Regions from separate parts of the Comamonas sp. 14P8.1.4 genome, predicted to be linked through region 1. Evidence: predicted binding sites of a transcription regulator. Region 1 holds the regulator's gene; the other holds the start of a gene.
The links. The regulator FNR, encoded in region 1, switches genes on or off when oxygen is low (the NO sensors DNR and NnrR bind a similar motif). The targets are predictions, from matches to a motif close to TTGATNNNNATCAA.
Positions count from the first base shown of each region.

Region 1 (3,408 bases):
CGCACACATGGCAAGACAATGGGGCCCACCCACGAGCCCCATGAAAAATGCGGTCCAAAGCAAGGAAAGAATCATAGGGATCAGATGATCCGCGAGAATCGGGCACGATTGCGATCTGCCTGCAAATAACGGTCAAACACCAAGGCCACGCCACGTACAAAGAACCACCCTTTGGGGGTGACCGTGATGCAGTCATCGGAAATCGTCACCAGACCTTCGTCCTGCTGGTCTGCCAGCGCCTCAATTTCTGCTGCAAAATATTTTTTGAAATCGATGAGCCACGCACTGTTGATGGACTCATAGAACACCTCGCCTTGGCACATGATGGTCATGATCACCGCGCGGCGAATGGTGTCGTCCCGTGACAAGGCCAAACCACGCACCACGGGCAAGCGCCCTTGGTCCAACAGGTCGTAATACTCTTCCAGCGTTTTTGCATTTTGGCTGTACGTTGCTGCCACACGGCCAATCGCAGACACGCCCAGCGCAATCAGGTCGCAATCGGGTTGCGTGCTGTAGCCCTGGAAATTGCGGTGCAAACGCCCTTGGCGCTTGGCCACTGCCAATGCATCCTCCGGCAGGGCAAAGTGATCCATGCCCACATAGACGTAACCCGCAGCCATAAAGCTCTCAATCGCGGCCGACAACATACCCACCTTGTCGGGCGCGGATGGCAAATCGGCCTGCAAGATGCGCCGCTGAGGCTTGAAGCGTTCTGGCAAATGTGCATAGGCATACAGCGCAATGCGATCGGGCCGCAACTGCGCCACCTGCTGCAGCGTGCGCGCGAACGATTCCGGATTTTGCTTGGGCAGTCCGTAGATCAGGTCAACGTTGATCGACTCAAAACCCAGCTCGCGCGAAGCCGCCACCAAATCAAACACCTGCTCTGCGGGCTGCTCGCGGTGCACGGCTTTTTGCACCTCGGGATCAAAGTCCTGCACGCCAAAGCTCAGGCGGTTAAAGCCGATTTCCTTGAGTACCGCCAGTCGCTCTCGCGTGACAGTGCGTGGGTCGACTTCAATCGAATACTCCCCCGCAGGGTCAAACTGAAAGCGCTCGCGCAGCATGCCCCACAGCGCGCGCAATTCATCATCGGTCAGAAAGGTTGGTGTCCCACCACCGACGTGGAACTGGCTCACCGCCTGGCCACGACCGCAATGCTGCAGGTGCAGATCCACCTCACGCTCCAGATAGCGCATATAGGTGACCGCACGCTCATGGTGCTTGGTAATGATCTTGTTGCAGGCGCAGTAGTAGCACAGCGAATCGCAAAACGGGATGTGCACATACAGCGACATCGGCTGCTTGGCCGCAGCGGCCACTTTGCGCTGCTTGAGGGCCAAGATATAGTCACTATCGCCAAACGCCTCCACAAACCTATCCGCTGTGGGGTAGGACGTGTAGCGTGGACCTGGCACGTCATAGCGACGCAAGAGCTCGGGGGTGACAACTGTCATGAAGTTCTTCCTTGATGACAGGACTTTGCAACAATTGGCCACCTTCATCCTTGACGTGCATCAAGAGGTTGCTGTACAAGCGATGTCACAATTTAACTTACATCATTCATAGCAACTGCGAGCAATTCGATAGTTTCTTTTTTCTGATCTTTAACCGCACAAGCCTTTGATCTCTCCAAGACCCCGGGCTTTTGAGTACATGACTCCTCCAACCATCAAAGTTACCTGCTCCAACTGCAATCTGCGCGAACTCTGCATGCCCGTAGGCCTGAATGAGCAGCAGCTGCAGCGCATTGATGACATTGTGGCCACGCGCCGCAAAGTCAAACGCGGAGCAACGCTGTTTCGCAATGGAGAAGCATTCACATCGCTCTACGCCATTCGAACCGGTTTTTTCAAGACCTGCGTCGCCACAGAAGATGGTCGCGATCAAGTGACCGGTTTCCAGATGGCCGGCGAAATCATTGGTTTGGATGGCATTGTCAATGACCACCACACCTGTGACGCCGTCGCACTGGAAGACGCGGAAGTGTGCGTGATGCCTTTCGATGGTCTGGAAGAAATCTCGCGCGAAGTGACCGCACTGCAAAGCCATGTGCACAAAGTCATGAGCCGCGAAATTGTGCGTGAGCACAGCGTGATGCTGCTGCTGGGCAGCATGCGCGCCGAAGAGCGCTTGGCTGCCTTCATTTTGAACCTGGTGCAACGCCTGCATGCCCGCGGTTTCTCGTCTTCTGAGCTGGTGCTGCGCATGACGCGTGAAGAAATCGGCAGCTACCTGGGCCTGAAGCTGGAGACCGTCAGCCGCACGTTCTCCAAGTTTGTGGAAGAAGGCATGGTGGAAGTCAAACAGCGCCACGTGCGCATTCTGGATACGGCGGCCCTGCAACGTCTGGTCAACAGCCAGCACGAATGCAATAAATAAGCGCTACCCACCATCAAAAAAAACCTCCCCGCTTTCGCCAGGGAGGTTTTTTTATGGCCAACGTTCAGGCTAACCAGCGGCGCAGCGCCAGCGCAGGCGACTTATGCGGCCAGGCGCTTCACTTCACAGTGCAGAGGGCTGTGCATTCACCTCAGCGGCAGACATGGACAGCAGCACCGTCAGATAACCCGCCGCCGCAAACACGGCCCAGAATGCAAAAAATGCCAAGGTGTAAATGGCCGTGCGGGACAGCTGCACACCCTGCCCCAGCCACAACATGTCTTGCGGATCAAAGGCGGCAAACACCAGCATTTCCATCACACCGGCCGCCAAGAAGGCAGGCCACAGAATCCACATTAAACGACGTGTCCACATACACCCTCCTTCGCATGAAGTCTGTACCTATTGTGAACATCGATCCTTTGGCTGGTGTGTGGGAGAAACACTCAATAAAAACAATAGCTGCAAGCGCTTATCAAGCAATGATTTGAAATGGATTCAATCCTCAAGCCATTGCATACCAAGCGCTAGCAGCTACTGATAGTGAAGCACCCGTTTTACTTGGGTGAAAGATCAGGCAAGTCTGCATCCGGCGTGGTGGCATGGTTGCGTGCCGCACCGGCTGGGGCCAGGCTTTTTTCGGCATGTCGCAGCTCCTGATTGATATGCAGCCCCTTTTGGTAGTAGTTCTCATCGACCACCGGATCTGCACCGCGCATGGCAATCATGGCCGTTGTCACACCGGCCACCACGACAATCGCAGGGCCTGCCAGCACCAGCCATACGTGCCCGTATTTCCACCAGGGGCCCGACTTCTTTTCCAGCTTCTTTGCAATCTGAGACATACCAAACTCTCTTTGAATCAAACAGGGTGTGCAAGGGCTACGCCTTCCACACACCATGCACCGCTTTTAGCGCGGCACGATAAACACCGACTTCTCCAGCACGTGACCCTGGCCGCTTTGCGCCGTGATCTCGAACTCGATCGGGTGTGAGCCCGCCTGCGCAGACCCATATGGGATC
Region 1 is NZ_JBYOKN010000004.1:74,592-77,999, reverse strand. Features, by position in the region: gene AC27VO_RS09640 (sulfite exporter TauE/SafE family protein) at 1-75, opposite strand, end outside; gene hemN (oxygen-independent coproporphyrinogen III oxidase) at 81-1,460, opposite strand; gene fnr (fumarate/nitrate reduction transcriptional regulator Fnr) at 1,660-2,385, shown strand; gene AC27VO_RS09625 (hypothetical protein) at 2,509-2,760, opposite strand; gene AC27VO_RS09620 (FixH family protein) at 2,943-3,230, opposite strand; gene ccoG (cytochrome c oxidase accessory protein CcoG) at 3,297-3,408, opposite strand, start outside.

Region 2 (3,408 bases), on a different contig from region 1:
GTTGGAGCGCGAAGCGCCCAACCTGTCCATCCGCATCGTGCCGCTGACCACGCGCGACCCGCGTGGCCTGCTGGACGCCGAAACCGCCGACATGGCCGTCGGCCACTTTCCGGCCGTGCTGGCCGACCTGACAGCCCGCGCCCAGTCGGGCACTCTGGTGGCCCACGAACACCGCCGCCTGTACGACGGGGAATACGTGGCCGTGATGCGCAAAGACCATCCGCTGGCCTGGATGCCGCTGACGCTGGAGCACTACTGCGCTGCCAAGCACCTGCTGGTGAGCTTTTCTGGCCGCGCCTACGGTTTTATCGACGAAGCCTTGGCGGCCCTGGGCCGCGAGCGCCACATCGTGCTCACCGTGAACCAGTACGCTACGGCGGCACGGGTGGTGGCCCAGTCCGACCTAGTGACCGTGCTGCCGCGCCACTTTGTGCCCATCACCGGTATCCAGCATCTGCTGCAGGTGCACCCGCTGCCGCTGGAGGTGCAAACCGTGCACGTGGATGCGCTGTGGCACAAGCGCGGCCCCAACCGAGCGGCCTATGAATGGTTGCTGCAGGCCCTGAACCGTGCCACCCTCAAAGCCTTCAGCCAATGACAAGCCCGCGCAGCCTGGCCACGCCCGCTGCGCCCCCTGCCCCGCCGTATGAAACTGCAACTGCTCTCTGACCTTCACCTGGAAGTTCACCCCCACTACCAGCCCACGCCCGCCCCGGGCGCCGACGTGCTGGTGCTGGCGGGCGATATTGGCTCCTACCAAAACGGCAGCCTGCTGCAGGGCGAGTACTTTGGGCTGGAGCGCTTTTCGCCACTGCCCCAGTTTGCCCACTGGCCCTGCCCGGTGGTCTTTGTGCCCGGCAACCATGAATACGACATGCAGGACTGGGACGAAGCCCATGCGCGCCTGCGCCGCGTGTGCGAGCAGCTGGGCATCGTCTGGCTGGAGCGCGAGAGCGTGGTCATGCACGGTGTGCGCCTGGTCGGCACCACGCTGTGGACGGACTATGACGCCATCGCCCTACTGGACGCGCAGGTGCAGGCCGGCGACATGGGCCGCCTGCTGCGGCTGCGTGACAAATCCTTCCGTGCGGCCAATTTTTACCTGCAAAAAACCGGCGGCACCCGCCACGGTCAGTCATTTCTGGCCGCCCCCATGCGCGAACAAGCGCTGGTGTGCCAGCAATGGCTGCGCAGCACCTTGCAGCAGCCATTTGCGGGAAAAACGGTGGCCATCACCCACTTTGCGCCCAGCCTGCAAAGCCGCGACCCACGCTACGGCCTGGTGCCCGGTACCGCTGGTTTTTGCAATGCGCTGGACGATTTGCTGCCCTGCGCCGATCTCTGGCTGCACGGCCACCTGCACGCCCCCAGCGATTACCAGGCGCAAGGCCAGCACGCCGATGGCAGCCCTTGGCACTGCCGCGTCGTGGCCAACCCGCTGGGCTATGCCCGCAAAGGCGAGCAGGCAGCCTTTGAACCGGCACATTGCATCACCGTATGATGGCAGCGGGGCCACTGGCAGCCGCCCACCCAAAAGCATGACTTAGGTCAAGACGCGCGATGCACCAGTGGGTACGCTCTGGCTCACCAACTGGAGATCTGTGTCATGAAAATCTTGCTCGCTGTTGACGGCAGCCCTTTCACCAAAAAAATGCTGGCTTACCTGGCTGCGCACGAAGAACTGATCACGGCCGGCCGCCACGATTACACCGCCCTGACCGTTCAGGCGGCCTTGCCCCCCCGCGCACGTGCGGCGCTGAGCAAGGACATGGTCGATGAGTACTACGCCGAAGAATCCGCCAAAGTGCTGGAGCCTGTGAGCAAGTTCCTGGGCCAAAGTGGCATCACGCCCACCTGCCGCGCAGAAATTGGCCCCGCTGGCGAGACCATTGCCAAGCTGGCCGAAGACGGCAAGTTTGACCTGATCATCATGGGCACCCACGGCCACGGCTCGCTGGGCAAGCTGGTGATGGGCTCGGTCTCCACCCAGGTGCTGGCCAACTGCTCCGTGCCGGTCATGCTGATCCGCTGATCCGCTGATCCGCTGATCCGCTGATCGCACACTAGGCACAAAAAAAGGGCTGCAGATGCAGCCCTTTTTGCTTGCACCATCGCGCTTCACCGATACGTTCAGAGCGCCTGCGCCTGCGCGTGCACTGGCAGGCGCAGCACAAAGCTGGCGCCTGGCTGGCCATCCACCCGGTCTTCGCAGGTGACGCTGCCGCCATGGCGCAGCGCAATGCTGCGCACCAGCGCCAGACCCAGCCCCACGCCGCCAGAGCGTTCGCTGGCCCCGGGCAAACGGTAGAACTTCTCGAAAATACGCTCGCGCTGCGCCTTGGGCACGCCGGGGCCAATGTCTTCGACACGGATCACCGCCATATCGCCTTCGCGCGACAGCAGCAAGCGGATGCTGCCGTGGCTGTAGCGGCGCGCGTTCTCCAGCAGATTGCGCACGGCCCGGCGCACCAGCTTGGCAATGGCGGGCACCTCCAGCCCTTCGGTGGCCAGCACCTCCAGATCGGCATCGACCCGGGCGCACTCTTCGGCCGCCAGACCAATCAGGTCCACGCTTTCACTGCTGCCGACATCAGCATCGGGTGACTCCAGACGGCTGGCCAGCAAGATTTCATCGACCAGTTGGTCCAGCTCGGTGATGTTGCGCTGAATCTCGGCCTTGGCGCTGGACACCGAGGCGTCGCCGCCCATCAGCTCCAACCCCATGCGAATGCGGGCCAGCGGCGAGCGCAGCTCGTGCGACGCATTGGCCAGCAGCGATTTGTGCGACTGCACCAGCTCTTCAATGCGGCTGGCCGCCGCGTTGAACTGGCGCGCCAGATCGGCCACCTCGTCGCGGCCCTGGGTGGCCACGCGCACGGTCAGGTCGCCCTCACCAAAACGCTGCACGCCACGCTGCAGGTTCTCCAGGCGCTTGAGCAGGCGGCGAATGATGGGAAACACCCCGATGGCCACAGCCAGGCCCACCAGGCCCAGCAGCCACAGAAAACCAAAGGGCGGACGCAGCCAGAAGGCCCAGTCATTGCCGCCCTGGCTGCCCGGGTGGCGGCCTGCCACGCGCGGCGTCATCTCCAGAAAGTAGGTTTGCCCGTCTTCGCCCTGAATGGCAAAGCGCGGCACATCGCTTTCGGTGCGGCGCAGCCGCTCAAAAGGGCCTTGCACCAGCACCTGCCCCTGGCTGTCGGTGATGACCATTTCGCGCGCCAGCGCAGCGGGCGAGGCATTGTTGCGCGCGTTGTGCAGCTCGGCCTGCTGCCAGGCCCAGCCCACCACCAGCGTCAGCACAGCCACACCGCCCACGACGGCCAGCCAGATGCGCAGGTACAGGCGCTGTGAGAAAGCCTTGAACATGCGCATCAATCCTGCTGCTTGGCGAAGACGTAGCCCACG
Region 2 is NZ_JBYOKN010000002.1:268,601-272,008, forward strand. Features, by position in the region: gene AC27VO_RS05915 (LysR family transcriptional regulator) at 1-598, shown strand, start outside; gene AC27VO_RS05920 (metallophosphoesterase) at 647-1,501, shown strand; gene AC27VO_RS05925 (universal stress protein) at 1,607-2,032, shown strand; gene AC27VO_RS05930 (ATP-binding protein) at 2,131-3,375, opposite strand; gene AC27VO_RS05935 (response regulator transcription factor) at 3,375-3,408, opposite strand, start outside.
Region 2: AC27VO_RS05925 (universal stress protein) is a predicted target of FNR. The motif match lies at 1,539-1,552, and genes of this name have one in related genera.